Regions from separate parts of the Carnobacterium sp. ISL-102 genome, predicted to be linked through region 1. Evidence: riboswitches for the same ligand, from Rfam matches in the RefSeq annotation. Region 1 holds a riboswitch; the other holds the start of a gene.

Region 1 (15,771 bases):
TCACTTTAATTTCATCACCTTCACTTAAAATCTCATGCGGTGTTGCGATGTGATTGTGTGAAATTTGCGAAATGTGAACGAGTCCTTCAACACCTGGGAATACTTCAACAAAAGCTCCAAAGCTTGTTAAACGCTTAACTAAGCCATTTAAAACAGAACCTACTGCAGCACGTTCTTCAATACCATCCCATGGTCCAGGTAGTGTATCTTTGATAGAGAGCGAAATACGCCCTTCTTCTTCATTTACAGAAAGAACTTTAACATCGATCTCTTTCCCAACAGTTAATACATCTGCAGGATCTTTAACATGTTCATACGCAATCTGCGAAATGTGAACAAGTCCATCTATGCCACCAAGGTCAATAAATGCTCCGAAATTTGTTAAACGAGCAATTTCCCCTTTTACAATTTCGCCTTCAACCAAATGACTCAACAAATCTTTTTTCTTTTCTTCATTTTCAGCTTCAACAACCGCTTTATGAGAAAGGATCAAGCGGTTTTCACTTGGTTCGATTTCAACAATTTTAAATTTTAAGGTTTGTCCTTTGTAACTAGAAAAATCTTCTACAAAATGGACATCCACCATAGAAGCAGGCACAAATCCTCTAACGCCGACATCTACCACCAAACCACCTTTTACTACTTCTGTAACTGGCGCTTCAATAATTGATCCTTCATCAAACTCCGTCTGGATTTTTTCCCAAACCTTCTTAGCATCAACACGACGCTTAGAAAGTAAAAAGCTGCCATTTTCTTTTTCTTTGATTTCTTTGATTACTACCAAGTCAACGATATCTCCAACATTTACAATATCTGTAACGTTTTCAAATGGTGCAGCTGATAATTCATTGTTAGGAATGACCCCTTCAACCCCACCACCGATAATACCGACTATAGCTTGTTTATTATCTTGAATAGTTAAAATTTCACCTCTGACAGTATCACCAATATTAATTTCTTGAACATTATCCATTGCTTCCATCATTGATTCTTGTTCGTCAACTTCATGGTTTTTTTCATTTTCCGTCATATGTTTGCCCTCCTATAACTAGCCAATAAAATTCTTTCTCCTTATATTTTAACCAATATTTAAAAATATTGCCACAAAAACGATTTAGAAAATAAAAAGAACGCTATTTTGAAAGCTTAATATGAATCATTTCTCTAATTTTTTCAACAACTTGTTCAATAGATAAACTAGTTGTATCTAAAAGAATGGCATCTTCAGCTTGGATGAGCGGCGATACCTCGCGATGAGAATCTTTGTAATCCCGATCAGCTATCTCTTGCTTTAAAACTTCCAATGGAGTTGTTATACCTTTACTCATATTTTCTGTATAACGTCTTTGAGCACGTTCATCAACACTCGCTATAAGGAATATTTTAACTTCTGCTGTTGGCAATACAGCCGTCCCAATATCTCGTCCGTCCATAACGACTCTGCCCTGTGCAGCTATTTCTTGTTGGCGTTTAACTAATTCGCTTCTGACTTCTCCATGTGCTGAAACAGCAGAAACTAAATTTGTTACATTTGGTAAGCGAATCGCTTCTGTGACTTCTTGACCATTGACAAATACTTTTTGACTATCTCCATTTGCCTCAAAGGAAATCGTCATTTCTTTTAATAATTCTACTAGTCGTTTTTCATCTGTTACTTCAATATTTTTTTCAATTGCTTGATGCGTCAACGCACGGTACATCGCTCCAGTATCGCAATAAATGTAGCCCAATTCCTTTGCCACTATTTTAGCAACTGTACTTTTCCCAGCAGATGCCGGACCGTCAATTGCGATTCTTATTGTCTTTTCCAACTTTTCGTCCTACTTTCTTATTCATATTAAAAAGGCTAGGTTTACCCTAGCCTCCGTTTTGATTATGGAAATAAGGCTTAACATGATATCTATTTTACTTTTAAAACAGTTCCTATACTGATTGAATCACCTGACACCCCGTTTAAAGATTTTAATTCATCAGTCGTCATATTATGATCCAACGCGATTCGATAAAAGTTATCTCCTGCTTGAACGGTGTAAGTATTCGTTGCTTCTTCTGTTTCTGGTTCTGGTTCAGTTTCGGGTTCTTCTTCAATACTTTCTATTTCCTCAATGATTGGTTCTTCTGCCACTTGTGACTCTGGTTCTTCTACTTTTGTCGCTTCACTCTCAGACTCGGATGAATCCCCTTTGACGCTATCACTTTCAGATGAAGCTTCTGATTCTACTTTTGATTCTGATTCAGATTCTTTTGAACTGCTCAGTTCACTGCTGCTATTTTCGGTAATAATCATTCTTTCTTCAGAAGAGCTAAGCGTTTTATTGGTTCCGGCATCTTCATTAGACCACCAAAAATACGCCAATGTTGGTAAGATAAAGATCAATGCTAAAAAAATAAGTAATGAGGTTATAACAGGATGCACACTTTTTTTAGCTTTTTTTCTTGCCGTTCTAGAAAACTTATCATCTACAAAATTATCATCATCATCAAATTTACGGTTCCATGCATTTTCTTTTTTAGGGTTATTTTTAGAATTTTTTTTACTCATTTTTTAGTACTCCTCCTAAACCAAAATCACTATTATTGTATCATTTTTACATAGAGTTGTCTTATTAATTTCCAATTAAAAATAATTCCTTTAAGGTCTCTTCTGGATTTTTTTCTTTTTCCGCTATTTTTTTTTGTTTCAAATCAGTTTCCTTATAACATTCATTGATTTCCATATTGCAGTTAGAACAACAGAGAGTTGGTTTTCCACTTGCTTTTTCATTAAAATAGTGTAAAAGAAAAGCTCTCTTACAGCTTGATGTTTCAGCATAATCTACCATGTAATATAATTGTTGCTGTTTATAAATCGTTCTGCTCTTCACTTGATTTTTGGCTGCTTCAACAGATAAATCAGATTTCAAATAATTTTCTATCAATTGCTTTTGCGTAGGGCTGCAACTGCCTTCTAATACTTCACCTTTTTTATAACTATATTCTAACATGTCAATAGTTGGTAAAGTATATTCTTGTAAACGGAGTTGGATCATACCATCTCCTGGTTCGTATAATAAAAGTGCAAGACTAGGTTCTCCATCTCTACCACATCTTCCAACCTCTTGTAAATAAGCCTCTGGACTGCCTGGCAAATGAAAATGGATCACAAATCGAATATTACTTTTATTTATTCCCATTCCAAAAGCACTTGTCGCGCAAATGATATCGATCTCATCATGAATAAATTGCTGTTGTATTTTAATTTTATCTTCCGCTGCTATATCTGAATGATAACTTTCAGCGGCCATAGCCGTTTTATTTCGAATCAATCCAGCAACTTCTTCAGCTATCTTCTTACTAGAAAAATAAATAATTCCCGGCTTCTTTAATTTTTGAATTTGATTTATTAATTGTTGTTTTTTATCATGATCACAAATCAAAGTAGAAAAAGCAATATTTGACCGATCGACGGAATAAATAACTTGCTTTGTTTTTTCATGATCTATCTGCAGAGACGTTAAAATTTCTTCTCTGACCCGTTCTGTAGCTGTAGCTGTTAAAGCCATTGTTAAAGGAAAGTTTAGTTGCTGACGAATGATACCTAAGTCTGAATAATCAGGTCTGAAATCTAATCCCCACTGAGAAATGCAATGAGCTTCATCAATTGTAAAAAGACTAATGGAAACTTTTTTAAGATAAGACATGACATATTCCTGTTGGAGCATCTCTGGTGAGAGAAAAATAAATTTATAATCAGATAAATGGTTTAGCACCCATTCTTTTTCACGTGCATCCATTAAGCTGTTAATAGCAGCAACTCTTTTTTCACCGGTCAACTTTAATTGTTCAACTTGGTCTTGCATCAAAGATAATAAGGGAGAAACGATCACCACAAGACCATCTAAACAATATCCGGTCAGTTGATAACAAAGGGATTTCCCCATCCCTGTTGGCAGCATAACCAATGTATGATTACCATCTAAAGCTGATAAAATCACTTCTTCTTGCCCGTCCCTAAAAGAGGTATAGCCAAAATAGTTCTCTAAATTTTTTTTTATGAGCTCTCTATTATCCACGGACACGACTCCTTTCAACCTGAATTAAGCGGTACCAATAGAAGGGGGCAGATGGCATTCTGCTTGTTAATTCCTCATACGTTATTTCTTCATGACTATTAAATAGTCCATTCAATCGTTCATACTCATCCTGAGGCATAAAACTAGATACCTTAAAATCTGGAAAAATAATAGCCAATTCAATAATGTGTTCTGAAATCGTGTTCAGCTTTAATTTCCTTTGCACAGCAATTTTTTCAACAGAAAGTCCTTTTTCCAAATAATGGGCCGTTATTTTAGTACTTTGACTAAGACTGCTGAAACGATCCCCTACACATTCTTGATAAACGAGATAAAAAAATGGGTATTTTTCTTTATTTTCAGCAACTTTTTCCATCAACTGAATAATGGCATTTTGAAGTAAAAAGGCTATTTCAATTGGCTCAATACCATATTTGGCTGCTAATTGAGTACTTGTTTTACCAATTTTTTCATGTCCTGTTAATTGTGATACGATCATTTCGGCATCGATCGTATCCATTTCTTTTAATACTTGGATCCATTCTTTTCCATAAGAAATAGCAAGCTCTTGTTTTTCTAATTGATTTCTTTTTAACCATTTTTTTACCCAAAGCTGTGTTTTAAACTCTTTTTCAATTGGTAAATAGTGATTATTTTTATACCGTAACTCCGAAAGAACTTGGGTCAAAAATATTATTTTTTTCCAAAATTCCTTGGTAGCCTTCCCTTGAGTTAATTGATTTAAACGAGTTGGGTAAAAATGTTTTGAAAAATAACTTTCTATTTCTTTCTTTCCTTTCTCACAAAGGTAAAAATCCTCATCTGCTTTTTTTGCTTTTATCCATCCTTTGCTAATAAAAAGCTGCATCATTTCATCGTACTGTTCACGCTGTAAATATGGGAAAATTGAAAAAAAGTTTATCGCATGATAAGAATGAGCCTTAAACAAAATCGAGGCTGTTCTTTTTCCAACTAAAATATGGTAAAGCGTTGAAGGTTTAACAGGATGCTTTTTAGAATATAATGAGAGACAGAAATACTGAATATATAGCGATTGTTCCAAGATATCCACCCACATTCTGATTGCATTTAAAAAATTGATTGTAAAACATATATATTGTTAAATCTAATATACCAAAAATAACTATTTTTAGGGTATTCTTTTCTAATTTTAAAAAAATATTAATAACGAAAAGGTTAAATAGCTGGATTATTTGACAAATAGTATGAATACGTCATCAACTATGATAGAGCACACTTACCTACTTATACTAAAAATCATTCAGCCAATATTTCAAAAAAAAAAAAAAGAAACCGCAATTTCTACGGTTTCTTTTTTTATTTAAAACTAACTTTTGTCATTTGATTACGGAATAACCAAGTTTTTAATTTTGCAAAGAGTAAGATAAATACTGTGCTTACTATTGCCCCTTTTACTATATTAAAGGGTATAACACCCATTAATAAATAATCACTAATAGATCCTACACTAAAGTTTAATACTTTTAAGTATAAAGGAAGTAATAAGAAATAATTTACAAATGATAGAATAATTGTCAATGATGCAGTTCCAATCACATTTGCAAAGATAATATTTTTCGTATCATGAATTTTAGACTTCATGATCAAATAAATCGGTAACGTATAAGCGACCGAAGCGATAAAACTTGCAGTATCCCCAATCGGATATCCTGCATCACCGCCCGTTTGGATGTAGTGAAGCAATGAACGAATAAACGCGATCATTATCCCTCCAACTGGACCGTATAAAAACATACCAACCAAAACAGGAATATCACTAAAATCTACTTTTAGAAAAGTAACTCCTGGAATTATTGGAAAACCAAATGAAATCAAAATGGTTGCAAAAGCGGCTAACATAGCTATTCCCACCATTTTTTTTGTGTTACTAGTTTGCATAAAAATCCTCCTAAAAGGATTCATCAGCCTAGGCATTTCTGAGTTTATTTAAATAAAAACAATATAAAAATGCTCGTTCTAATTATCTTTAGGTAGATAACTAAACAGAGCACTTGAACAATGATACCTATTCAAATAAACTCCATCTTCTTTATCCAGACTTTACTGTCGGTACTGGAATTTAACCAGTTCAACTAAATAATGCTATTTAGTTCGTGGACTTTACCACCGGTCGGGAATTACACCCTGCCCCTGAAGACGAATCTTTATATTTTTTTTAACACTTTCATTGTATACCATAAAAGAATAAAAATCAATGATTCTATTTACTTTTAATTAGTAAATCAATCTAAATAAGGTAAATGAATAATAAATTTTGTCTGTTCGTTTACCACACTTTTTACTTCAACAAAACCATTATGCGCTTCTACTATGTTCTTTACAATGGATAACCCAATGCCTGTTCCCGTTTTATTCTCTTTCATTACCATGCGAGATTTATCTGCTTTATAGAAACGATCAAATACATAAGGAATATCTTCTTCTAAAATTCCTGTTCCATTATCGATGACTTCAATTAAAACTTCATCCATAATTTTATCTAAGTGTACCCAAATTTCTACTTTTTTCTTTTCTTTTTTTGTCAAACTAGTATGTCTGATAGCATTATTGATCAAATTTACGAACACTTGATTCATTTTATCTTCATCCATAAAATATGAATTCAAATTTGAATCGAGCTTTAATTCCATTTGGATATTATTTTTTTCGGACATAGTAGCAAACCGAGTGAATAAGTTTTTGAAAAAATCTTCAAAATAAACATCCATTTTTGTCAATTTGATAAACCCGGCTTCCATTCTAGAACTATCGAGCATTTCATTTACCATCCGATTCATTCTAATCGATTCTTCTCCAATTATTTTAGCCATTTCTTTTTTTTCTTCTTGCGTTTCAGCCACATCATCTAAAATAGCCTCACTATATCCTTGTATCATAACTAAAGGGGTCCTCAATTCATGAGAAATATTATTTATAAAATCATTTCTCATAATATCAAGCCGTTTTTCTTTTGTTATATTTTGAATGGATACTAATACACCACGTACACTTTCAAGATTTTCATCAAAAAGCGGTATCAAGGTTATTCTATAATAGTACTCTTCGATATTATTTTCATAAATTACTTTTTCAGGAAATTTTATAACAGAATCGATTCGATGCTCTAACACTTCAGGTATAACCGTTTTCATTACTTGATTTGATCGGTATAAATGTTGTAAAAACTCATCTCCAAGTGGATTAGACATTAATAAAGTTTTATCTTGGTTGTAATACAACACCCCGGTAGAAATAGAGGTCACAATATTTTCCAATAATTCTTTCTCTTGTCTAGTTGCTGCTCCCGTAACTTCCAATGACTTACCCATTTTATTCATAGCTAAAGCCAATTGAGCTAATTCATCTTTATAATTCGATTGGGCTTGTTTTGAGAAATCGTTCTTAGCATAATCATAAGCTATATCTCTTAATTGTTTTAAAGGTTTTCCAAGCCTGCGTTGGAGGTAGTAAAATAGTAAAATACCTATAATAATATAAAGAATAGCATTGATGGCTGACCATGTTTTCATTCTACTATATGTGCTGTTTAAAAATGACAAATCTCCATAAATATATAACTGACCCTCTTGATCATTAAAATTAAAATCTTGTTTTTTTAAGATATACGGTGTGTTTATCTTTCCATTAAAACTGGTTTTATCTACTATTAAAAAATTTTCATCACTCGCTAGCGCAGTTTCGAACTTGCTAGTTGCTTTGATTTGATTAAAGTTATTTAATTGTTCCTCCAAATAAATATTTGAAGAATAAATCAAGGGTTTATCATCTAATTTCACGATCAAAGACAAGTGAGGATCATAAGCTCTTGATTTGTTGATATTTTCTATTAAAAAACCTGGATCTTCTTCTAGAATACTAACTAGAGAGTTAATTGAACTTTCAAAATCGTTCATATAATTTTCTTCTATATTTTTTTTATAAATTATTCCATATACTTGCGTGGCAGTAAATAAAAAAAAACCTATAGCTAACATCGTTGCCAGCCATGTACGCGTAACTAAACTACTTAGTTTAAACATATTTTTGCCTACTTTTCAGATTCTTCTGGAAAAGAATTAAATTTATATCCCAGGCCCCAAACGGTTACAATCATTTTGGCAGCTGGCTCTGAGTATTTCGTTAATTTTTCTCTCAGTCGTTTAATATGAGTATCTACCGTTCTTAGATCGCCAAAGAATTCATATTTCCATACTTCGCGCAATAACTGCTCTCTTCCAAAAATCTGATCAGGGGATTGTGCTAAATAAACTAATAAATCATATTCTTTAGGCGTTAAATTAACTGGATTTCCATCTACTAGCACACGGTGAGATTGGTCATCTATTTCAAAATGCGGCATTTCAATCAAATTTGGATTTGCTTTTTCTTTCGGCTTGTTGCTTTGTGTTCTTTTTAAAATAGCCGATACCCTTAAAACAACTTCTCTAGGACTAAATGGCTTCACAATGTAATCATCCGCACCAACTTCAAATCCCTCTATACGGCTTATCTCTTCTCCCTTAGCAGTTAACATCATAATAGGAGTGTTTTTAGTTTCACGTATTTTTTCAGCCACTTCGATCCCATCCATCTTAGGAAGCATCAAGTCTAACAAAATTAAATCATAATCTTTTTCTAAAGCCATTTTAACGGCATCTTCTCCATTATCTGCTTCAAAGACAAGATAATTTTCTCTTTCTAAGTACATCTTTAATAGTCTGCGAATTCGATCCTCATCATCTACTACTAGCAGATATATAACTTCATTTTCCATTTATTTACACCCCATTATTCTACATTAGGTCTTACTTATAAGATGCCTAGTCTAATCTTAGTATACACAACAATTGTTCTAGTTTTCAACTAATTCAAATGATTCTATGCTTAAAATATGGAACATTCTTAAAATAATCCTTTAGTAAGATAAAAAAGCACTTATCGGTGTACTCAAATAAACATTATTTTGTTTAAATTTCAAAAAAAAAACTTGGATTCAGTGCTCCCAAGTTTTTTTCATTTATTTAGTTGTCTCTTCTTGTATTGCTGAATTACGTAACTGATAGATTTCAAACGTTTTTAATTCACGCCATTCACCAGGTTGTAATCCATCTAAAGTTAACGTACCATAAGACTCTCTTTTTAATTTTTCTACTGGGTGTCCAATAACTTGAAACATATTTTTAACTTGTCTATTACGGCCTTCATGTATAGTTAATTCCACCATAGTAACATCCTTAGTACGATCTGATGAAAGGATTTTTGCTTTTGCTGGTGCTGTCTTTTTACCTTCAATAACAATACCTTTTTCAAGTCTATTCAGTGATTTTTTGTCTACTAAGCCTTTTACTTTAACAACATATGTTTTATCTATTTGGTGCTTAGGGTGCATCAACAATTGGGAAAGTTCTCCGTCATTTGTCAACATTAACGCTCCTGTTGTATCATAGTCTAAGCGCCCAACTGGGTAAATACGTTGCTCGATATTTGTAAACAAATCGGTCACTACTGGACGTCCCTTATCATCTGAAACTGCCGTGATCATATTTCTAGGCTTATTCAATAAAAAATAAACTGGTTCTTCTCTATAAATTGGTACTCCATCGACTTCCACTACATCAGAATTCCCAATTTGAATACCCATTTCCTTAACAACTTTTCCATTTACTTTAACATGACCCATAGAAATAAGTTCCTCTGATTTACGTCGTGAAGCTACTCCGGCATGTGCTAAAACTTTCTGTAATCTTTCCATATTTTCTCCTTAATACACTCTATTTTTATTCATTTTCAAATTGCTGGTTAAAACGTTCAAAAAATAAATCGGACTCTTTTTCATTATTTTCTGTTTCTAAATCGGTTATTTTAGGTAAATCATTTAAATCTTTGAGTCCAAAATAATCCATAAAATACGCTGATGTCCCGTATAAAATAGCTCTTCCAGGACCTTCTACGCGTCCCTTTGGTTCAACAAGACCTCTGAGCGTTAATTTTTGCAGTGCTCCGCTTGTTTGAACACCACGTATCTCATCGATCTCCATTCGTGTTAAAGGCTGCTTATAAGCAACAATTGCAAGCGTCTCTAACGCGGCTTGTGAAAGATTCGTTGTCAACGGTGAAACCGCATATTTTTTTATGACATCAGCATACTCTTTTTTGGTTGCTAATTGATACTGATTCCCTATCTCGAGAAGCATTAATCCTCTGGACGTTGAATCTTCGTATCCTTTTTGGAGTTGCATAAGAAATTGATAAACCTCTTGAGTTGAACACTCCAGTAAAACAGAGATTTCTTCTAATGAGAGGCCTTCATCTCCAGCTACGAAAAGGAGCGCTTCAATTGTTGCTAATTCATCCATGCTACTCATCACCTGTTTCTGATGGATAGACGATAATATCTCCGTAGGTTACTTTTTGCTGAATAAATACATTTTTTTCTTTGATCAATTCAAGTAAAGCCATGAAAGTCGTTACCATCTCATTTTTTGTTGGAGTATCAAAAAGACCCGTAAATAAAACACCTTGATTTTTTTTTACACTTCTCAATTTTCCCATAATAAAATCCATCTTTTCATTAATAGATGTTTCTTCTGCTTTGATTTTTGTTTGTAAAGGTACTTTTTTTGCTTTTTTATTAAACATATCTTGAAAAGCAGCAACTAAATCAAACGTACTGATTTGAAGTGGCTCTAGAGGAACATTTTCTTGTAAAAGCTCTAAATTAGCTGGCTCCTTGGAAAAGTATTGACTTCTTTCTTCTTCTCTTACTTTTAATATCGCCGCTGCTGTTTTAAATTTCCGATATTCCAACAATTGTTCTACTAATGCATCTCTAGGATCCTCACCAGATTCATAAAATCCTTCATCCTCTAGATTTAGTTCTATTTCTTGCTTAGGCAGTAGCAGTTTACTTTTAATTGCCATTAAAGTAGCTGCCATAACTAGATAGTCACCTGCAATATCTAACTGCAATACTTTCATAGCTCGAATATAATTTAAATATTGAGCAGTCACTTCAGCAATAGGAATGTCATAAATATCAATTTCTAAATGCTTGATCAATTGCAACAATAAATCTAGTGGTCCTTCAAATGCATCAATTTTTATATTTATGTCGGATGACATTTAACCCTCGCCTTTTTCATCAGCTATTAAATTTTGCTGTGCGTTTTTTTTACTTTTTTCTTGCTCCCATTTGATAATCAAAGATGCTGTTTCCAACGTTCCCATTACTTTTTTTTGTGGGTACCGTTGCTCTAACGCCTCTGAAATTTTATAACTGATTCCTTCATTTCTAAATGAAGGATTGATTGAGATGCGTCTTAACAATATCATATCGTTTCCGATCTCTACGCCTATTACAGCTATGATATCTTCAGTCTCTTCGCTTTTCCATAAATAAAGTTTATGATTTTCTTTACTTTGATACCAATCCATCTCATCTTGCAAACGTGAAAAATCTTTTAAATCAGGATCAAATGAAAGTAAACCCATTGAAATTTTTTCATAATCATTTTTGTAATCGAGTAACATATTATCCTCCTAGTACTATAAGTTTGCAACTGCTTGATGTTAGCCCCTATCTTAATTTACTTTAATAAAGAGAGCATTCTAATCTCATCAAGTCTGCATAACTTTCCCGCTTAATAGCTAAAAAAGCTTGCCCATTTTCAACAAATACTACCGGTGGTCGTGGTATACGATTGTAATTACTAGCCATAGCATACCCATAGGCTCCGGTACTAAAAACGGCCAAAATATCTTTATCATCTGCTTTTGGCAACGGCAGATCCCATATCAACATATCGCCAGACTCGCAACATTTTCCAGCAATAGAATAGGTTTCTTCTACTTTATCCTCCATACGATTAGCTAAGACACCAGTATATTTTGCATCGTATAAGGCAGGCCTAATGTTATCCGTCATTCCCCCATCAATCGCCAAATAATTTCGAACATCTGGGATTACTTTTTGCGAACCGACTTGATACAAAGTAATCCCTGCATCCCCTACTAAACTACGTCCTGGTTCGATCCAAATTTCAGGCATCGGCAGTTGAACATTTGCTGAAACGATTTGAACTTCATCAATCAAATTATTCACATAATCCTCGATTGGCAATGGCTCATCTTCAGCTGTATACCTAATACCAAAACCGCCGCCGACATTTAAAACACGCAAATGAAAGCCAAACAGCTCTTGCCATTTTTTTGACTCCGTCAGTAACTTATCCACAGCTAATCTAAAACCGTCAGTTTCAAAAATTTGTGAACCAATGTGGCAATGCAAACCCATCGTATCGATATATGGCATTTCCAAAGCTGATTGTAAGGCTTGTTGTGCTTGTCCGTTATTTAAATCAAATCCAAATTTAGAATCGGTCTGACCAGTGGTTATATAATCATGGGTATGAGCTTCAACGCCAGGCGTCACCCGTAACAGAATCGATACTTTTTGTTTGCGTTGTATTGTATACTCATTTAATTTTTTTAATTCATGAAAATTATCGACCACAAAGCAGCCAATATCATAATCTAACGCCGCAATAATTTCTGAATCGGATTTATTATTCCCATGAAAATGTATTTTTTTTCTCGGATAATTTGCTTGGATCGCTGTATAAAGTTCTCCTCCAGAAACTACATCCAAAGACAACTCTTCCTTGGCCATCAATTGATAGATGGCTAAACAAGAGAAGGCTTTGCTTGCATAGGCAACTTGAGCAGCAATATTTCTATCTTGAAAAGTCTTTTTGAAAGTTCGAACTTTGTATTTAATTTGAGAAACATCATAGACATATAAGGGTGTTCCATATTTTTCAACTAATGAAACGGTATCTATACCCCCAATTTCTAAATGGTTGGCTTTATTTATTTTCATTGTCCCGGTCAATAATCTTTTGTCCATAAATCGGCTATCCCCATTTCAGGTTCTCTTGTTTTTTGCTTTACTTACTTTAACACAAAAAAATGCTTTTCTCAATATAGGCTTACACCTTAAGTGTGTGCCCGTAAATACCTTGAAAATACGATTTGTATTAACCTAAAAATGAATCATGAGTAAAAGAGAAACTATTTAAAAGTACGGCTAGTAAACCATAGCTTTTTCACAGTTTCTCTTTAATATATGATTGATCATATTTCTGAAAGAATATTTTTTACTAGAGCTTTAAATGTATGTTTAACGCGTTGTGTTGTTTCTACAACTTCCTTATGGTTTAAATTAGCTTGCATCCCCGCTGCTAAATTGGTAATACATGAAATACCGATCACTCTCATACCTGCATGTTTTGCTACAATAACTTCAGGAACGGTAGACATTCCCACGGCATCAGCACCAAATAATCGAACCATTTTTATTTCAGCAGGTGTTTCATACGTCGGACCAGAAAACCCGATATATACGCCCTCTTTTAAATCAATAGCCATATTTTTAGCCACCAAACGAACGATTTTTTGGTAAGCCGGATCATACGCATGACTCATATCTGTAAAACGCGGACCCATTGAATCATCATTAAGACCAATCAATGGATTTGTTCCTGTATAATTGATTTGATCCGTGATCATCATTAATTCACCTGGGGTAAAATCAGTGTTGATGCCGCCAGCTGCATTCGTAACGATCAATGAATGAATACCAAGAGCTTTCATTACGCGAACTGGAAAAGTTACCTCTTCCAAAGAATAGCCTTCATAAAAATGAAAACGACCTTGCATAGCTAGTACTTTTTTACCACCAAGTGTACCATATACTAGTTGTCCAGCATGTCCTTCTACTGTAGAAACTGGGAAATGAGGAATTTTGCTGTAAGAAATAGCAATCGGATTTTCAACCTCTTCTCCTAACTCACCCAGGCCTGATCCTAAAATCAAACCAATTTCTATATCTTGGACCCCATTTTCTATGATGTAACTTTTTGCCTCATCAACTTTTTTTGAAAGTGTTATAGTCATAATTTTCCTCCAGTTGCTTATCCTTTTTTTACTTCAATTCTTCTAAAAAGCTTTTACCGAGACCTGTATCTTGAACACCGAAATTATTTGCAATGGTAGCCCCAATATCTGCAAAATGCCCTTGAGATATTTCGCCCTGCCCTCTCATAGATGGAGAATAAGCGAGTAAAGGAACGTATTCTCTTGTATGATCTGTTCCAGGAGCTGTTGGATCATTTCCATGGTCAGCTGTGATCAATAATAAGTCGTCTTCTTTTAATTTACCGACGATTTCTTCAATACGAGCATCAAATTCATCTAATGCTTGAGCATACCCAACGACATCACGGCGGTGTCCAAACTTAGCATCAAAATCAACTAGATTTAAAAAACTGATACCTTCAAAATCTTTATCCATGACACTTAACAACTTGTCCACGCCATCCATATTGTGTTCCGTACGCACGGACTCCGTAATTCCTGCTCCATTATAAATATCATTGATTTTACCGATTGCAATAACGTCTTTGCCAGCTTCACTTAAGTAATCCAATACCGTTTTACCAAAAGGATCTAATGCATAATCGTGTCGTCCGCTTGTTCTTGTGAAATTACCTGGTTCACCAACATATGGACGCGCAATAATTCTGCCGATCATATAAGGATCGTCTTTCGTTATATCTCTTACAAATTGACAAATACGGTATAATTCCTCTAATGGGATCACATCTTCATGTGCAGCAATTTGTAAAACTGGATCTGCTGAAGTATAGATGATTATATCTCCCGTTTCTAATTGGTGTTTTCCATATTCGTCAATAATGGCTGTTCCGCTCGCAGGTTTATTTCCTACAATTTTGCGACCAGAAAAGTCTTCAATTTGTTTCAACAATTCATCTGGAAATCCGTCGGGAAAGACGCGGAATGGTGTTTGAATGTTCAGCCCCATGATCTCCCAATGCCCAGTCATAGTATCTTTACCAACAGATACTTCTTCAAGTTTTGTATAATAACCTAAATTGTCTACAACACTGCGGACACCTTTTAAAGGTTTGATATTTCCTAACCCTAATTGTTCAAGATGCGGTATCGTCAGCTCTACTTCTTGAGCAATGTGACCAAGTGTGTCGCTCCCTAAATCATTAAATTTATCAGCGTCAGGAGCTTCCCCGATACCAACTGAATCCATAACTATCAAATGCACTCTTTTGTATGACATTCGTTTTCATCCTCCTAAATATAGGTTTCTACATTTTCATTATAATAAAAAGTACACAATAAAGCGAGTAAAACTCTGCATTCTGCCCATTTTCAAGCTCTAGGATGATAGGTTTTGTAAACGCTAGACATTCTTTGTTTCGTAATGTGTGTATAAATTTGAGTTGTGGAGATATCTGAATGGCCTAACAACTCTTGCACCACTCTTAAATCAGCCCCATTTTCTAGCAAGTGTGTGGCGAATGAATGCCGCAAAGTATGGGGTGTCACTTCTTTTTCTATCCCAGCTTTTTTTACTATTATTTTCAAATTTTTCCAAACGCCTTGTCTGGTCAATTTTCGTCCATGATGGTTAAGAAATAAATAAGGCGAACGCTGACCTTCTCTTTCTAATTTTGACCGGCTATACCGCCGATATTTTTCGATCCATTCAATTGCCATATCGCCTAAAGGTATGATTCTTTCTTTATCTCCTTTACCAATTGTTTGGATCAGTCCAAGTGATAAGTGTAAATCATCCAATTTCAAGTCCGTTAGTTCAGAAACA
Region 2 (15,771 bases), on a different contig from region 1:
ATCTAGAAGGTTTTGCGGATAATACTAATCCGTTCACTTTTGAAGAATTTTTGTTCTGGAACACTTTGTACTATAGAAGTGAAGAACTGACAGAAGAGTTCAAGGAAATGATCCCGAATCCGAATAATATCTCTGGAGAAAATCAATTCATTTATTATTACTGGTATTGGAATGGGGTAACAGGATTTAGAAATGACTGGTCTAGTGGATTAGCAAGCGGCGGATTTCACTCAAGTTCTTCATCAGCTGCATCTGGAACAGGCGGTTCAACTTCCTTTGGTGGAGGAGGAGGTGCCGGTGGTGGTGGCGGTGGAGGAGCTCGATAGGTGAGTCTCTTAATAGTTTGATGTGTATTAATTAGTTTTAAATATAAAAAAGACAAAACATCATTTAAAGATGTTTTGTCTTTTTGGCCATCATTTAATTTACAAAAGTTAATAAGGGCATTTTCTACTTGAAAGGCTTCATATTCACTTAATCCAAAAGTCTTTGGAGAGTCTTTTTCCATTCTATTTTTCTTTCTTGTGCTTTGCCATTATTTGCACCACTGGTAGATAAACACTTTATAACAGTATAATCCTCAAAAATAGTTGATTTTATAATTTCTTGATAAGCTTTGTCTCCATTTGCAATAATGAGTTTAATCGATACTACTGAAAGTAATGTCTCAAAATTATTTAATTTCGTTTGTTTAAAGTTACTATCTGAACTCCCAATCTTATCAAAATGACTATAAATATCCCATAAACCAATTTGATTTTGTACTAGCAGATCCAATCGTTTTTCATAGTCGATTGGATCAGTAGTGTTAAGGCACTCAGCAATAATTTTCCAAAATTGATTGCCTTTATTCGCATAGTATTGTTGCAATTCTAACGACTTCACACTTGGAGCACTGCCGAGTATTAAAATTTTAGTGTTTTTATCATAAATTGCTTCTAAACCAATCTTCATAAGTTATACTCCTTAATAGTAAATTTTTTTAGTTTAGACAACCGCTATATGTAAAAAATGAATCAGTATCTTTCAATTGTATAGTAAAAAATTGTGAATTCCTATAGAGTTAATGCTGTTTTAACAGGATTTGTTTATTATGAACTTGCACTTAAAATAGATAGTTTAACTGACACATAAATTCAAATTGGGGTTGGAAAGGGTGGAGCTAGTGTAGGAGATACGTTCTATTATTTAAAAGAAAATTATTTTTTTATTTAAAGAAATTATGCTGTAATTTTATAGGGAATTTTTTTATTAAAGGAAAGTACAGGATATAATTGTAAAAAAAGGAAGGATTCGATTGGAAACTCCGGCAATTAAGTCACAAAATATCACAGAATGTATTTTAGGAGTTAGAAAGATTTTTTTACAGCAAAAAACAGCAGCCCGATTTGATTTGCCGAAAAGTCTGGCAAACGGTTAAATGGGCTGCTGTTTCTAGAGGAATATCGCTTAAGAGAACCGTTAAGTTTTTTTAGTGAATTGCTTTTTGCAGTGAGGGCATTTGATTGTGATTTTTCCTTTTTTTCGCGGGACACGCAATTTTTTATGACAGTTAGGACAAGAATAGTATTTATATACTTTTCGCTCCTGAATTTTTTTAAGTTGTTTTCTCCTTATGCTATCGATCCTTCGTTTGAAGGTTAGAAATTTTTGATTCTCCTGATACCGTGTTGATCGGTTACGAGAAAAGGTTCGATAGTAACCTAGAATGACAGCTATCCATCCAAAGAAACCGCCGATTGGCCAATTTAGTAAATTAAATAAGACAACAATAGCAAGTCCTCCGTAAAGCAAATAGTTTGACAGCTTATCGATGCCATATCTGCCAATCATAAATTTTTGGAATCCAATTTTCAATTTTTTCATTTGATATTGTCGCCTCTTTCTCTGTTTTTCCATAAAAGTACTGACCAATAGTGTAACATGCTGTAAAAAATCGAGCGACCATCTTTAGTCTGATTGTAATAATAAATCTGTTCTTATAATAGAGCGCTTATAAAGCTTTACATTTAGAAAGAAACCGCTTACGATTATTTTGAATAGAGAGCTAATGATATTTAATGAGTAAGTGAAAAAATTAAGAGAATGATCAAAAAATTCGTCTGAGAAGGAGAAAAAACATGAAAAAAATTGGATTCTTATTAGCTGCATTGATCGTAAGCGGGTGTGCAAATGACGTTAGTGAAAATTCTGAGCAAGCCTCATCAGAAATCGTTTATACCAGTGAGGCATCAGTTGAATCGGAAGACCAGCCAAGCGAAGAAAAAAGAGTTTCCTTTATGGGAGTAGGGGATAACCTGATCCATACAGGGATATTTGAAGAAGCACAGTTAGAAGATGGGACCTACGATTTTAAACCTATGTTTGAAAATGTAGCAAACGAAATCGAAGCTGCAGATTTAGCCTTTATTAATCAGGAGACACTGTTGGGCGGGGATGAATTCGGTTTTTCTGGCTATCCAGCGTTTAATACACCTAGCGACATGGCGGGAAATTTAAATGAATTGGGTTTTGATTTAGTCAACGGAGCATCCAATCATTCATTAGATAAAGGCGAAAAAGGTGTTTTGAATACTTTGGAAATATGGAATGAACAGGAGAACATGGTCTTCACAGGAGTATTTGATTCCCAAGAAGAGCGTGATGCTATTCAGGTTATTGAACGTGACGGCGTAACTTTTTCATTTTTAGCCTATACATATGGCACTAATGGAATTGAGCCAGATGTCTCTTACCGATTGAATTATTTTGACGAAGCGTTGATCACTAAAGATATTGAACGAGCAAAGCAAGTTAGTGATTTCGTCATCGTATCTGCACATTGGGGCGAGGAGCACATGCTTGAACCAAATGAATTTCAAAAACAATATGCTCAATTGTTTACAGATCTAGGAGTGGATGTTGTGATTGGGACCCATCCTCACGTGATCCAACCGGTTGAGTGGATGGAAGGGGAAAACGGCAATCAGACATTGGTCGTTTACTCATTGGGTAACTTTCTTTCCGCTATGTCAACTGGAACTGAAAATAATATGTTGGGTGGAATGATTTCATTTGATTTCGTCCTGACCGAAGAAGAAAAAGCTATTGAAAATGTCAAATGGGATGGGGTAGTGATGCATTACAAAGGCAATAATACTGATAGTGTTGATTCAAGAAGAGGCTTCAAAATCTATCCGTTAGCTGATTATACTGAAGAACTGGCTAGTCAGCACACACTTAACAGCTCTCAAGGAAATCAAATTTCTAAAGAGTCTTTACAGCAAACGACCGGAACGATCATTGATGCTGAGTTTTTAAAATAAAACTAACATAATAATTGTGATTGATACCGCCAATCAAGAATTGGAGCAGCAGGAGGAGTGAAAATGAGTGTCGTAGAAGTAAAAGGAATGACTAAACGATTTGGGAAATTTACAGCTTTGAAAAAAATAGATCTATCCATAAATGAAGGTGAAATATATGGCTTTATTGGTCCAAATGGTGCTGGTAAATCCACAACTATCCGTGTGTTGTTAGGGATGTTAAAACCTAATGAAGGACAAGTGACGATTTTTGGCAAAGATGCCTGGAAAGATGCTGTAGAAATTCATAAAAGAATAGCGTATGTTCCGGGTGAGGCTGATCTATGGCCTAATCTAACCGGTGGTGAAGTGATTGATTTATTTTTAACTATGCGTGGTAATGGCAATAAAAATCGGCGTGATGAGCTGATCCAACTGTTTAAACTGGATCCATCGAAAATATGTCGGGCATATTCAAAGGGGAATCGACAAAAAATAGCCTTGATCGCAGCTTTTGCGTCAGATGCTGATCTATATATTCTTGATGAACCAACTGCAGGATTGGACCCGCTAATGGAGCGTATTTTTCAGGAGTGTATTTTAGAAGTGAAACGACAAGGAAAGACCGTCTTATTATCGAGCCATATTCTTTCAGAAGTTGAGAAATTATGCGATCGGGTAGCTATTATTCGCGAAGGTGAATTGATTGAAACAGGGACTCTATCCCAAATGCGCCATTTGATACGCTCAAAATTGATCGTTGAAACGCGGGAGACGCTGACTGGATTGTCCGATTTAAAAGGGGTACATGATGTCATCCATACAAAAGCGGGTTGGGCGTTCCAGGTAGATAATGAAGAAATGGCAAAAATTATTAGTCATATCAGCCAATTCGGCGTTTTAAAGCTTGAAAGTGGTCCGCCAACGCTGGAAGATCTATTTATCCGTCACTACAAAGGAGATAGTGAGAAATTAAGCGCCACAAAGGAAGGTGTCTAATAATGGTCGCTCAGTTATTTAAAGGAACAACTCGAATCATACGACTGCTTTTTCAGCGGAATAGATTGAAAATCAGCTTGTGGATAATCGGTTTGGTTAGTGTTTCAATGGTATCCTTAACGGCCTATACAACTATATATACAGGTCAAAAAGAAATCGTTGAATTTGGCTTAACGATGCAAAATCCAGCTATGGTAGCTATGCTGGGAAAGGCTTATGAGATTGAATCATTTAATCTGGGAACAATCTTTGCAAGTGAATTATTGCTGTTTTCGGCTATTGCAGTGAGTATTATGAATATCTTGCTTGTCACCTCAAGTACGAGAATGGATGAAGAAGAAGGCCGTTTGGAACTCATTCGAGCTTTACCAGTTGGACGGTTGTCTTATTTATCAGCTGCTGCAATACTGATGGCAATTGTAAACATCTTAGTATTCATACTTCTATCGACAGGTTTAGAATTAGTTGACCAAGAAGTGTTTTATTTAGAATCTTCTTTGCTCTATAGTGCTGCTCTTGCAAGTACAGGCTTATTCTTTGCAGGAGTTGCAACGGTTGCTGCACAAGTTGCACAAACGACAAGAGGAGCGATAGCTATTTCTTTTGGAGCATTGATAACAGCTTATATCATAAGAGCAATCGGAGATGTCAGTAATGAGACATTGTCTTTATTTTCTCCTTTAGGATGGACTGTTCGAACAAATGTATTTGCTGGAAACGAATGGTGGCCGGTTATTGCTTTGGTCTGTGGAGCTACAGTTTTATTGGTAGGTGCCTTTTATCTGGATCATAAAAGAGATATCAACGCGGGGCTGCTGCCTGATCGAAAAGGAAAAATCCAGGCCTCATCTTTTTTAAAAAGCCAGATTGGTTTAACTTGGCGGTTAGAAAAAGGAACCATTATTTCATGGGCTATTGGTATTTTTTTAATGAGTATTGCTTACGGTGCCATTTTAGGAGACTTAGAAACTTACTTCTCAGACTTTGAATTGGTCCAAGGGATTTTATCAGATAGTACGACTGCTTCTATGACAGAACAATTTGTCACATTATTGATCGGTATCGTGTCTGTTTTTGCAGCTATTCCTGGCATTTCTATCTTGTTAAAATTAAAAAAAGAAGAAAGGCAAGGACGAACGGACAACTTTTATAGCCGAGCTGTTTCTCGCAATAAAATTTTGGGTAGTCGCTATGCCGTAGCTTTTTTTACAGCAATAGTGATGCAATTGTTGATTGGACTAGGGCTGTATGCTTCGGCAAGTCAAGTAATGGAAAAAAGTATTGATTTAGGGACCATTTTAATGGCTTCACTTGTCTATATTCCAGCTATTTGGGTGGTGCTGGGTTTAACGACATTACTAGTAGGAGCTTTCCCTAAGGGAGCGATTTTAGTTTGGTCCTACGTATTTTTTACCTTTTTAGTCCTTTATCTGGGCAACCTACTCGAATTTCCAGCGTGGTTGAATAATTTATCAGCTTTCTACCACATACCGCAACTTCCAAATGAAGAACTTGCTTGGTTTCCTTTGAGCACGTTGAGTATAGTAGGTATAGTTCTTTCTGGCGTCGGGTTTATAGGCTACAATAAAAGAGATATCTAACAGAGCCAAAGTTAGTTGTGGCTGCACATTTTGCTCCTTAACAAAGGTGTCAGAAAATTAAAACTGAAAAAATATTGACATATACTGTATTTCAAGATACTCTTACCTTATAAAATTAAATAGTCTTCAGGGCAGGGTGCAAGTCCCTACCGGTGGTAAAAGCCCACGAGCCGTAAGGCAGATTCGGTCAGATTCCGAAGCCGACAGTATAGTCTGGATAAAGCGAAGACAAATCGATTGCAGAAAAACTTGGATAACTGAGGTCTTATTTTAAGATTTATGGGAATCATTAGTTTATTAAGCAGCTATTAAATAGTCTTATTTAGCCATAAGTCGAAGCCCTGGATGTAAAAGTCTGGGGCTTTTTTGTGTAGAGTTGTAAAAATTGAATAGTCTTCAGGGCAGGGTGCAAGTCCCTACCGGTGGTAAAGCCCACGAGCCGTAAGGCAGATTCGGTCAAATTCCGAAGCCGACAGTATAGTCTGGATAAAGCGAAGACAAAGTTTAAAGAGTTCAAAAGTAACCGAGTACAGTGTATGCGGATTTATTTGTTGAGCCTTGCAAACAAAAATGACAAAAGCCCTGAGAATTAATTCTTTGGGCTTTTTTATTTTGAATGGAGTGAGAGTGTTGGATGAACTATATATGAGAATGGCACTGGGCCTAGCAAAAAAAGGCAAAGGCTGGACAGCCCCGAATCCCTTAGTTGGAGCTGTGATCGTGAAAGATGGAAGAATTATCGGACAAGGCTATCACGAAAAATATGGACAGCCACATGCGGAAGTAAATGCTATCGCATCAACAAAAGAAGATGTGAGCGGAGCAACGCTATATGTCACACTAGAACCTTGTTCCCATTTTGGGAAGACTCCTCCCTGTTCAGACTTACTGATAGATAAGAAAATTAAGCGGGTAGTCGTGGGAACACTCGATCCAAATCCGCTAGTTGCTGGAAAAGGAATTGAAAGGCTTCGTAAGAATGGGATTGAGGTAGTCTCGGGTCTGTTAGAAGAAGAGAGCCAACGATTGAACGAGATTTTTATAAAATACATTGTCACTAAAGAACCTTTTGTCGTTATGAAAAATGCGATGTCCTTAGATGGTAAAATCGCCACGGTGACTGGCGAATCGCAATGGATCTCTGGTGAAAAAGCTAGAAAACAAGTACATTTCCTACGACATGAATTGTCTGGAATCATGGTAGGAGTAGAAACAGTTATTAAAGATGATCCGCAATTAACTGCTAGAATTCCAAACAGCAACAATCCTGTCAGAATCGTTGTGGATAGTCAGCTAAGGATCCCGATTGCTTCAACCATATTGACGGATCAAGATAAAGCTAAAACAATTATCGCCACTACTAAAAGAGCCGACAGAGAAAAATTAATGAGCTTAAAGCAAATGGGTATTGAAGTCATCATGACCAAAGAGAAATCTGGGAGAGTAAATTTACGAGAATTAATGAGAACATTAGGTGCTATGGGTATCGATAGTATTCTGTTGGAAGGCGGAGCTACCTTAAACTTTTCGGCTTTGGAAGAAAATATTGTGGACAAAATACAAACCTATATTGCACCAAAAATAATCGGAGGAAAAAATGCTAAAACGGCTGTTGAAGGAGCAGGTATCCTATCATTAAAAAATGCTTTCCAAATCAATCGGTTGACGGCTGTGATGGTCGGAGAGGATCTGTTTTTGGAAGGATATATGGATAAGTAAAAATCGATTGATCGGAGGTAATATATGTTTACTGGAATTATTGAAGAAATGGGAATCATTAAATCAATCAAACAAGCTGAAAAGTCCTCAGTTCTTAGAATTAAAGGTCAAAAAGTGTTGCAAGGAACGCATATCGGAGACAGTATCTCGACAAACGGTATTTGTTTGACAGTGACAAAAATAGAAAAAGATTTTTTTGAGGCGGATGTCATGTCCGAATCCTTGAAAAGGACTAACATAGGCGAATTAGCTCCTGGAAGTTACGTCAATCTGGAACGGGCATTGAGTTTGGCAACTCGGCTTGGCGGACATATGGTTAGTGGTCACATCGACGGGACAGGTCAGATAAGAGAATTTAGACGTGATGGCAACGCTGTTTGGATCACGGTTGAAACAAGTCCTGAATTGTTACGGTACATTATTGAAAAAGGCTCCATAGCTATTGATGGTGTAAGCTTGACGGTCGTGACTGTGGATAACCAGTCTTTCCAAGTCTCTGTGATCCCGCATACAGGAGAGGAAACAGTTTTGCTGCAGAAGCAGCCTGGGAGCACCGTCAATCTTGAATGCGATATGATCGGAAAGTATGTCGAAAAGTTATTAGGAATAGATTCGAAAGAGCGCGTTCAAAAGAGTCAAGTAACGAAAGGCTTTTTAAAAGAAAATGGGTTCTTTTAGAACAGAATGGAGAGAGATATGTTTAATACAATTGAAGAATTACTTGCCGATTTGAGAGCTGGAAAAAATATATTACTGGTAGATGATGAAGATAGAGAAAACGAAGGAGACATTATCTGTGCTGCTGAGTTTGCTACAACAGCTAATGTGAACTTTATGGCTAGTTATGCTAAAGGTCTCATCTGTATGCCCATAGCCAAAAGCTATACTAAAAAGTTAGGCTTGTCACAAATGAGTCTGGATAGTACAGATAACCATGGAACAGCTTTTACTATTTCAGTAGATCATGTAGAGACCACAACTGGGATTTCGGCTGTGGAACGATCATTGACAGCTATGAGGTTAGTTTCCGATGATGCAAAACCGGAAGATTTTAGAAGACCAGGGCATATGTTTCCGTTAGAAGCTGTTGACGGAGGTGTATTGGTCCGGAATGGACATACAGAAGCAACAGTCGACTTGATGCGTTTAGCAGGGTTACAACCTGCTGGGTTATGTTGTGAGATCATGAGTGAAGATGGAACAATGGCAAGGAGAAATGAGTTGTTGGATTTGGCCAAAGAGCATCAATTAAAAATCGGTACGATTGCCGACTTGATTGAGTATCGTAAAACCAAAGAACAGATTGTTTTCCGTCAATCTAAAGCACTATTACCCACCAAATACGGCGATTTTGAGATTTACAGCTATGAACATGCAATTACGGGTGAACACCATGTTGCTTTGGTCATGGGTGATGTTAGCGATGGGGAGCCAGTACTTTGCCGTATCCATTCAGAATGCTTAACAGGTGATGTGTTTGGTTCTAAAAAATGCGACTGTGGTCAACAGTTAGATGCAGCAATGAAACACATTGCTGATGAAGGTCGTGGTGCTTTGGTGTATATGCGACAAGAGGGTCGTGGTATCGGATTGGTCAATAAACTAAGAGCATATGCACTTCAAGATCAAGGATACGATACAATCGAAGCGAACTTGGCGCTAGGTTTCCCAGCTGACATGCGAGAATACTATGAAAGCAAACAAATTTTTGATGATTTGGGTGTTTCTCAACTGCGTCTGATGACCAATAATCCACTGAAAGTAGAAAGTATGAAAAAATATGGTTTAGATATTGTGGAAAGAGTCTCGCTTCAAATGGAGGCTTATAGAGAAAATGAAGCCTATCTAAAAACCAAGCAAGAAAAAATGAAACATTATTTGAACTATTAAAATAAAGAAATATGCACGACTAAAAAAATAGCTTAACTGGAGGAATAAAAAATGAACGTATTCGAAGGACAATTAATTGCTAAAGATTTAAAAGTAGGAATCGTAGTTGCACGGTTTAATGAGTTTATTGGTTCAAAATTATTGAGTGGTGCAGTGGATGGGTTGAAAAGACACGGTATGTTAGAGGAAGAAATCACAGTTGTCTGGGTACCCGGAGCTTATGAGATCCCGTTAGTTGCACAGAAAATGGCAGCTTCAGGAAAGTATGATGCTATTATTACTTTAGGAGCTGTGATCAAGGGAGCTACATCGCACTATGATTATGTGTGTGCTGAAGTTTCAAAAGGAGTAGCTACAGCTGCAATGAACACAGGTGTACCTGTAATGTTCGGTGTCTTAACGACAGATAATATTGAACAAGCAATTGAGCGCGCTGGTACTAAAGCTGGAAATAAAGGGTATGACTCAGCTGTTTCAGCCATTGAAATGGCTAATTTACTGAAAGCTATATAAGTTCTGATCATGAATGAACCAAGACTAAAGAACATTCAGACGATTGTTTTTGATTACGATGGTACTTTACAAGATAGTACGGCAAACTATATTGCTGCTTTTAAAATTGCTTACAACTACTTGATCGATAATCAAAAGGCTGTCCCAAAAGATTGGAAAGACGAAGAAATCACTAAATGGTTAGGGTATAGCAGTAAAGATATGTGGGAAAACTTCATGCCTGATTTAGCTGCTGAATACCAAAAAGCAGCTTCAAAAATCATAGGAGAAACCTTATTAAAAAAAGCTTTTGCAAAAGAAGCGATACTCTATCCAAAAGCTTTAGAAACTTTGGCTTACTTAAACAGTAAGGGATATAAACTTATTTTTTTAAGTAATTGCAGCAATGATTATATGAAAGCACATCAGCAAGCCTTTCAGTTAAATCATTACTTCATTGATATGTATTGTACAGAGTCTTTTGGGTATATCCCTAAATACGACATTTTCCAGAAATTTAGAGATCAATATAAAGAAAAATTTCTTATTGTAGGAGATCGCATACATGATTTTGAAATTGGCCACTACCATAATATAGTTACTATAGGCTGTAATTATGGTTTTGGAACAGAAGAAGAACTGCAGAAATCAGATATAAGAATAAATGATATCCAAGAATTACAAAAAATGTTGTAAACCTAGAATTCAAATAATACACTAAAGATAAAAAAGTTAAAAAACGAAAAACACATTACTGATACACTAATTAGTGTATCAGTAATATGTTTTTGTTCCGCTTTTAAATGCTGGTTTTAAAGCTTTTCAGATCGATACACTAAAGTTGGCACGATATTTGCATTATAATAAGTAATGGACAATATTAATAATACTATTGAAGTGATCTAAACTGTAAACGGTTAGATTGCAAATGAAAGGTGGCGGTGGTGTTAGCAATTAGTAAGGTGTTCGAAGGTTAGACAAAAACTAATAAAAAGAAAAAAATCAATTCTGTTAGTCGAGTCTAATTATAAAAGTAGAAATAAATTATTTAGGAGGTAGAAGTATGGTAGGAATTATACTAGCAAGCCATGGCGAATTCGCTGAAGGCATCTTGCAATCTGGCGCAATGATTTTTGGAGAACAAGAAAATGTTAAAGCTATTACCCTTATGCCAAGTGAAGGCCCAGAAGATGTAAAAGCAAAAATGAAAACTGCAATTGCATCATTTGACGATCAAGATGAAGTATTATTCTTAGTTGATCTATGGGGAGGTACTCCATTTAATCAAGCTAACACATTGTTTGAAGAACGCAAAGATAAATGGGCAATCGTTTCTGGATTGAATTTACCAATGGTAATTGAAGCTTATGCATCTCGTCTATCAATGACTTCAGCTCAAGAAATTGCAGCACATGTTATTGAAACAGCAAAAGAAGGCGTAAGAATTAGACCAGAAGAATTAGAACCAGCACCAACTGCTAGTGCAGCTGCTGCACCAGTTCAAGGTTCGATCCCACCAGGTACAGTATTAGGTGACGGTAAAATCAAGATAGTATTGGCACGTGTGGATTCTCGTTTGTTGCATGGTCAAGTAGCAACAGCTTGGACAAAATCTGTGTTACCAAGTCGCATTCTTATCGTTTCAGATGAAGTAGCTAAAGATGATCTTCGTAAAAGATTGATCGAACAGGCAGCACCTCCGGGAGTTAAAGCTAACGTTGTTCCAATCGATAAAATGATTGAAATTTCTAAGGATCCTCGTTTTGGAAATACGAAAGCATTATTGTTATTCGAAAATCCAAAAGATGTTATCAGAGCTATGGAAGGCGGCGTAGACATTAAAGAAGTTAACGTTGGTTCTCTAGCACATTCAGTTGGTAAAGTTGTCGTTAATAAAGTTCTTTCTATGGGACAAGAAGATGTAAAAGCTTTTGAAGAAATGAAAGCAAAAGGCATTAAATTTGATGTACGTAAAGTACCAAATGATTCTAGCGCTAATATGGAAGACCTTATTAAAAAAGCAAAAAATGAATTATCACGTGCAGTAAAATAAAAATAAATTAAATAGGAGGCCTATTATGAGTATTATATCAATGGTTCTAGTAATTCTTATTGCTTTCCTAGCAGGTATGGAAGGGATTTTAGACGAATTCCAATTCCATCAACCACTAGTGGCATGTACATTAATCGGTTTAGCAACTGGTAATTTGACAGCAGGTATTGTTCTTGGCGGAACGCTTCAAATGATTGCACTTGGTTGGGCAAACATCGGAGCAGCCGTAGCACCAGATGCTGCATTAGCATCAGTTGCATCAGCAATTATTTTAGTATTAGGTGGACAAGGCGTTGCCGGAGTTCCAGCAGCGATCGCAATTGCGGTTCCACTTGCAGTAGCAGGACTTTTCTTAACAATGGTTGTTCGTACATTAGCTGTACCTATCGTACATTTAATGGATAGCGCAGCTGAAGATGGTAATTTCAGAAAAATCGAAATGTTACATCTATCAGCAGTAGCTATGCAAGGAGTTCGTATTGCAATTCCTGCAGCAGCACTTTTATTCATCCCAGCACAAACTGTTCAATCTTTCTTAGAGTCAATGCCAGCATGGTTAACTGAAGGTATGGCAATTGGTGGAGGAATGGTTGTTGCGGTTGGTTATGCATTAGTAATCAACATGATGGCAACAAGAGAAGTATGGCCGTTCTTCATTATCGGTTTTGTAGTAGCAGCTATTTCACAACTAACACTTATTGCTCTTGGTGCAATTGGCGTAGCTCTTGCTCTAATTTACTTGAACCTTTCTAAAATGGGAGGCTCATCAAATGGCGGCGGAAGCAGCTCAGGTGACCCACTAGGCGATATCTTAAACGATTATTAATTCCGAAGGAGGAGAAGAGACATGGCAGAAAAAATTGAGTTAACAAAAAAAGATCGCTTATCCGTAGCATGGCGCTCAACGTTCATCCAAGGTTCTTGGAACTATGAACGTATGCAAAATGGTGGTTGGGCATATGCAATGATCCCAGCAATTAAAAAATTATATTCAACTCAAGAGGACCGAGCAGCAGCGTTAAAACGTCACTTGGAATTCTTTAATACTCACCCATATATTGCTTCACCAATTCTTGGAGTTACATTAGCACTTGAAGAAGAACGTGCTAATGGCGCACCAGTTGATGACGTAGCAATTCAAGGGGTTAAAGTTGGGATGATGGGTCCTTTAGCCGGTGTTGGCGATCCAGTCTTCTGGTTTACTGTACGTCCGATGTTAGGTGCTCTAGGAGCATCATTAGCAATGGGTGGAAGTATTCTTGGACCAATCATTTTCTTCGTAGCTTGGAACCTAATTCGTTGGGGATTCATGTGGTATACACAAGAACTTGGCTATACAGCTGGTTCTAAAATCACTGATGATCTTTCAGGCGGATTATTACAAGATATTACAAAAGGTGCATCAATTCTAGGTATGTTCGTACTGGCATCACTGGTACAGCGTTGGGTATCGATTAGTTTCAAACCAGTTGTTTCTGAAGTTCAATTAGACGATGGAGCATTTATTGTATGGGATGAACTTCCTAATGGCGGTGAAGGTGTTCGTCAAGCTTTTGAACAAGTAAACTCAGGATTGGCACTTTCAGGTACTAAAGTAACAACTTTACAAAACAACTTGGATCAATTGATCCCAGGTTTAGCTGCATTAGCTTTAACAATGGGTTGTATGTGGTTGCTTAAGAAAAAAGTTAGCCCAATCGTAATTATTCTTGGCTTATTCGTAGTCGGAATTGTTGGACATGTAATCGGACTTCTATAATATAAAGTATATTTGAAATCTGTGAAGCGCTAATAGTCTCAATATAAAAAGTGGCTGGGATTCTCTCAGCCACTTTTTATATTGCCTAAATCATTTGAAACAACGTATAATGAATATAACAAGTTAAAGAAATGGAGCGGATAGAATGGTTGAATCAATTAATACACAGGTAGACTTGGTAATAGATGCCACCGCTTTTACGGGATTAACAGACTATGGGAAAATTATGATTGGTGATAATGGGTTCGAATTTTTTAATGCCCGTGACGCTCGTAAATATATCCAAATCCCGTGGGAAGAAGTAGAAAAAGTTATCGCCTCTGTGGTATTTAAGGGGAAATGGATCCCACGTTATGCGATTGAAACGAAGAAATCAGGAACGTTTACTTTTTCTTCTAAAGATCCTAAGAAAGTTCTTCGAGCTATCCAAAAATATGTAGAGCCAAGTCATATGGTACAGTCCTTAAGTTTCATGGATGTTATGAAACGCGCTGCTAAGTCAATTTTTAAAAAGAAAAAATAAAGCCAATCCAATCTACTTATTGATTGATACTTTTTGCCTAGAACTTTTGAGTTCTAGGCTTTTTTTGTGGATTTATTCATATCTGCAATAGAATAAAAAAGAATCGTTTGCTTATATAAGTAGTTTTTTTCTAGTAACTTGATCTTTAAAGTTAAGAACGCTAATGATAAAATGAGAATATGAAATAAAAAGGAAGAAGTGAATCTATTGAAAGCTATAAATGTTGTAGGTGCTATCATCATAAAGAATGGTATGGTTTTGTGTGCACAAAGAGGAGAAGATAAATCTCTGGGACACATGTGGGAATTTCCTGGCGGTAAAATTGAAGTCGGTGAAACGCCTCATGAGGCTTTGATTCGCGAATTAAGAGAAGAATTAAGGATCGAAGTAGAGGTCCAAGCTAAACAATTTGAAGTAACCAGCTACCAATATGATTTCGGATTAGTAAACTTAACAACCTTCATTTGTAGTCTGAAAAAAGGTGTGCCACAGTTGACTGAACATAGTGCAGTGGAATGGTTAAAGCCAGTAGAACTAAATAGCTTACAATGGGCACCAGCAGATATACCAGCAGTTGAAAAATTAATGAAAGAAAAGGTAAGCTTATGACGGATATTTTAGAGCAATCTTTGAAAAAAGCTTTCGTTGATCATAAAGTTGGAGCTTCTTTGTATGATCCAAAATTTATTATTAATGACTCAAAGAACAAACAGTTTATGCTAAATGTGTTACAAAATGAATTAGATTCTTGTGATGAATTCTTTTTCTCTGTAGCTTTTTTAACTCAAGCTGGATTAGCAGCATTAAAAACCAAACTAGCAGATTTACATACACAGGGAATCAAAGGAAAAATAGTGACTTCAATTTACTTAGCATTCAACCAACCGGCTGTCTTTGAAGATTTATTAAAGATACCGAATATAGAAGTACGTATTTCAAAGCAACAAGGATTTCATTCTAAAGGCTACCTTTTTAAGCAACAAGGGTTCCATTCTTTTATCATCGGCAGTTCGAATTTAACGATGAGTGCATTAAAAATCAATTACGAATGGAATGTTCGATTAACGTCGTACGAACATGGTCAAATGTTGCGAGAGATACAAGTGCATATGGATCAAGAATGGCAAGAAGCTCAAAGGCTGACGCATGAATGGATTCGTAATTATAAAAAAACTTATCAACCTATGACTTTTTCTAGAGAAGTAAACAATATTCAGGAACAGACATTAACTGATGAAGGAATCGCCTATATCACACCGAATAAAATGCAAAAAATGGCATTGAATAATTTGAAAGAATTAAGAGAAACTGGAGCAAAAAAAGGATTGGTCATTTCTGCTACAGGAACTGGTAAGACTTATTTATCGGCTTTTGATGTCTTGCAGGCTAAACCAAAACGAGTCTTGTTTATAGTCCACAGAGAACAAATTTTGAATAAAGCAAAAAGTGAC

Evidence for each region. Region 1 has a riboswitch for FMN ahead of J7E16_RS02805 (ECF transporter S component). Riboswitches for the same ligand answer to the same signal wherever they lie in the genome.
Region 2: linked by a shared signal. The riboswitch ahead of ribD (bifunctional diaminohydroxyphosphoribosylaminopyrimidine deaminase/5-amino-6-(5-phosphoribosylamino)uracil reductase RibD) and the one ahead of J7E16_RS02805 (ECF transporter S component) in region 1 are both predicted to bind FMN.

Annotation. Positions count from the first base shown of each region.
Region 1 covers NZ_JAGGRF010000003.1:246,443-262,213, forward strand. The annotation lists gene rpsA (30S ribosomal protein S1) at 1-1,030, opposite strand, end outside; gene cmk ((d)CMP kinase) at 1,134-1,811, opposite strand; gene J7E16_RS02790 (LysM peptidoglycan-binding domain-containing protein) at 1,901-2,542, opposite strand; gene J7E16_RS02795 (RecQ family ATP-dependent DNA helicase) at 2,607-4,052, opposite strand; gene J7E16_RS02800 (YpbB family protein) at 4,045-5,115, opposite strand; gene J7E16_RS02805 (ECF transporter S component) at 5,391-5,972, opposite strand; FMN riboswitch at 6,113-6,236, opposite strand; gene J7E16_RS02810 (sensor histidine kinase) at 6,317-8,113, opposite strand; gene J7E16_RS02815 (response regulator transcription factor) at 8,122-8,847, opposite strand; gene J7E16_RS02820 (pseudouridine synthase) at 9,091-9,825, opposite strand; gene scpB (SMC-Scp complex subunit ScpB) at 9,851-10,429, opposite strand; gene J7E16_RS02830 (segregation/condensation protein A) at 10,431-11,195, opposite strand; gene J7E16_RS02835 (GNAT family N-acetyltransferase) at 11,196-11,603, opposite strand; gene lysA (diaminopimelate decarboxylase) at 11,665-12,978, opposite strand; gene J7E16_RS02845 (purine-nucleoside phosphorylase) at 13,206-14,027, opposite strand; gene deoB (phosphopentomutase) at 14,056-15,225, opposite strand; gene xerD (site-specific tyrosine recombinase XerD) at 15,318-15,771, opposite strand, start outside.
Region 2 covers NZ_JAGGRF010000005.1:25,928-41,698, reverse strand. The annotation lists gene J7E16_RS05200 (DUF2207 domain-containing protein) at 1-326, shown strand, start outside; gene J7E16_RS05195 (DNA-deoxyinosine glycosylase) at 475-954, opposite strand; gene J7E16_RS11500 (hypothetical protein) at 1,298-1,420, shown strand; gene J7E16_RS05190 (zinc-ribbon domain-containing protein) at 1,462-1,866, opposite strand; gene J7E16_RS05185 (CapA family protein) at 2,121-3,305, shown strand; gene J7E16_RS05180 (ABC transporter ATP-binding protein) at 3,369-4,283, shown strand; gene J7E16_RS05175 (ABC transporter permease) at 4,286-5,884, shown strand; FMN riboswitch at 6,003-6,118, shown strand; FMN riboswitch at 6,273-6,387, shown strand; gene ribD (bifunctional diaminohydroxyphosphoribosylaminopyrimidine deaminase/5-amino-6-(5-phosphoribosylamino)uracil reductase RibD) at 6,530-7,603, shown strand; gene J7E16_RS05165 (riboflavin synthase) at 7,628-8,281, shown strand; gene J7E16_RS05160 (bifunctional 3,4-dihydroxy-2-butanone-4-phosphate synthase/GTP cyclohydrolase II) at 8,300-9,493, shown strand; gene ribH (6,7-dimethyl-8-ribityllumazine synthase) at 9,545-10,006, shown strand; gene J7E16_RS05150 (HAD family hydrolase) at 10,016-10,681, shown strand; gene J7E16_RS05145 (mannose/fructose/sorbose PTS transporter subunit IIA) at 11,049-12,038, shown strand; gene J7E16_RS05140 (PTS mannose/fructose/sorbose transporter subunit IIC) at 12,064-12,864, shown strand; gene J7E16_RS05135 (PTS system mannose/fructose/sorbose family transporter subunit IID) at 12,886-13,797, shown strand; gene J7E16_RS05130 (DUF956 family protein) at 13,943-14,320, shown strand; gene J7E16_RS05125 ((deoxy)nucleoside triphosphate pyrophosphohydrolase) at 14,528-14,929, shown strand; gene J7E16_RS05120 (DEAD/DEAH box helicase) at 14,926-15,771, shown strand, end outside.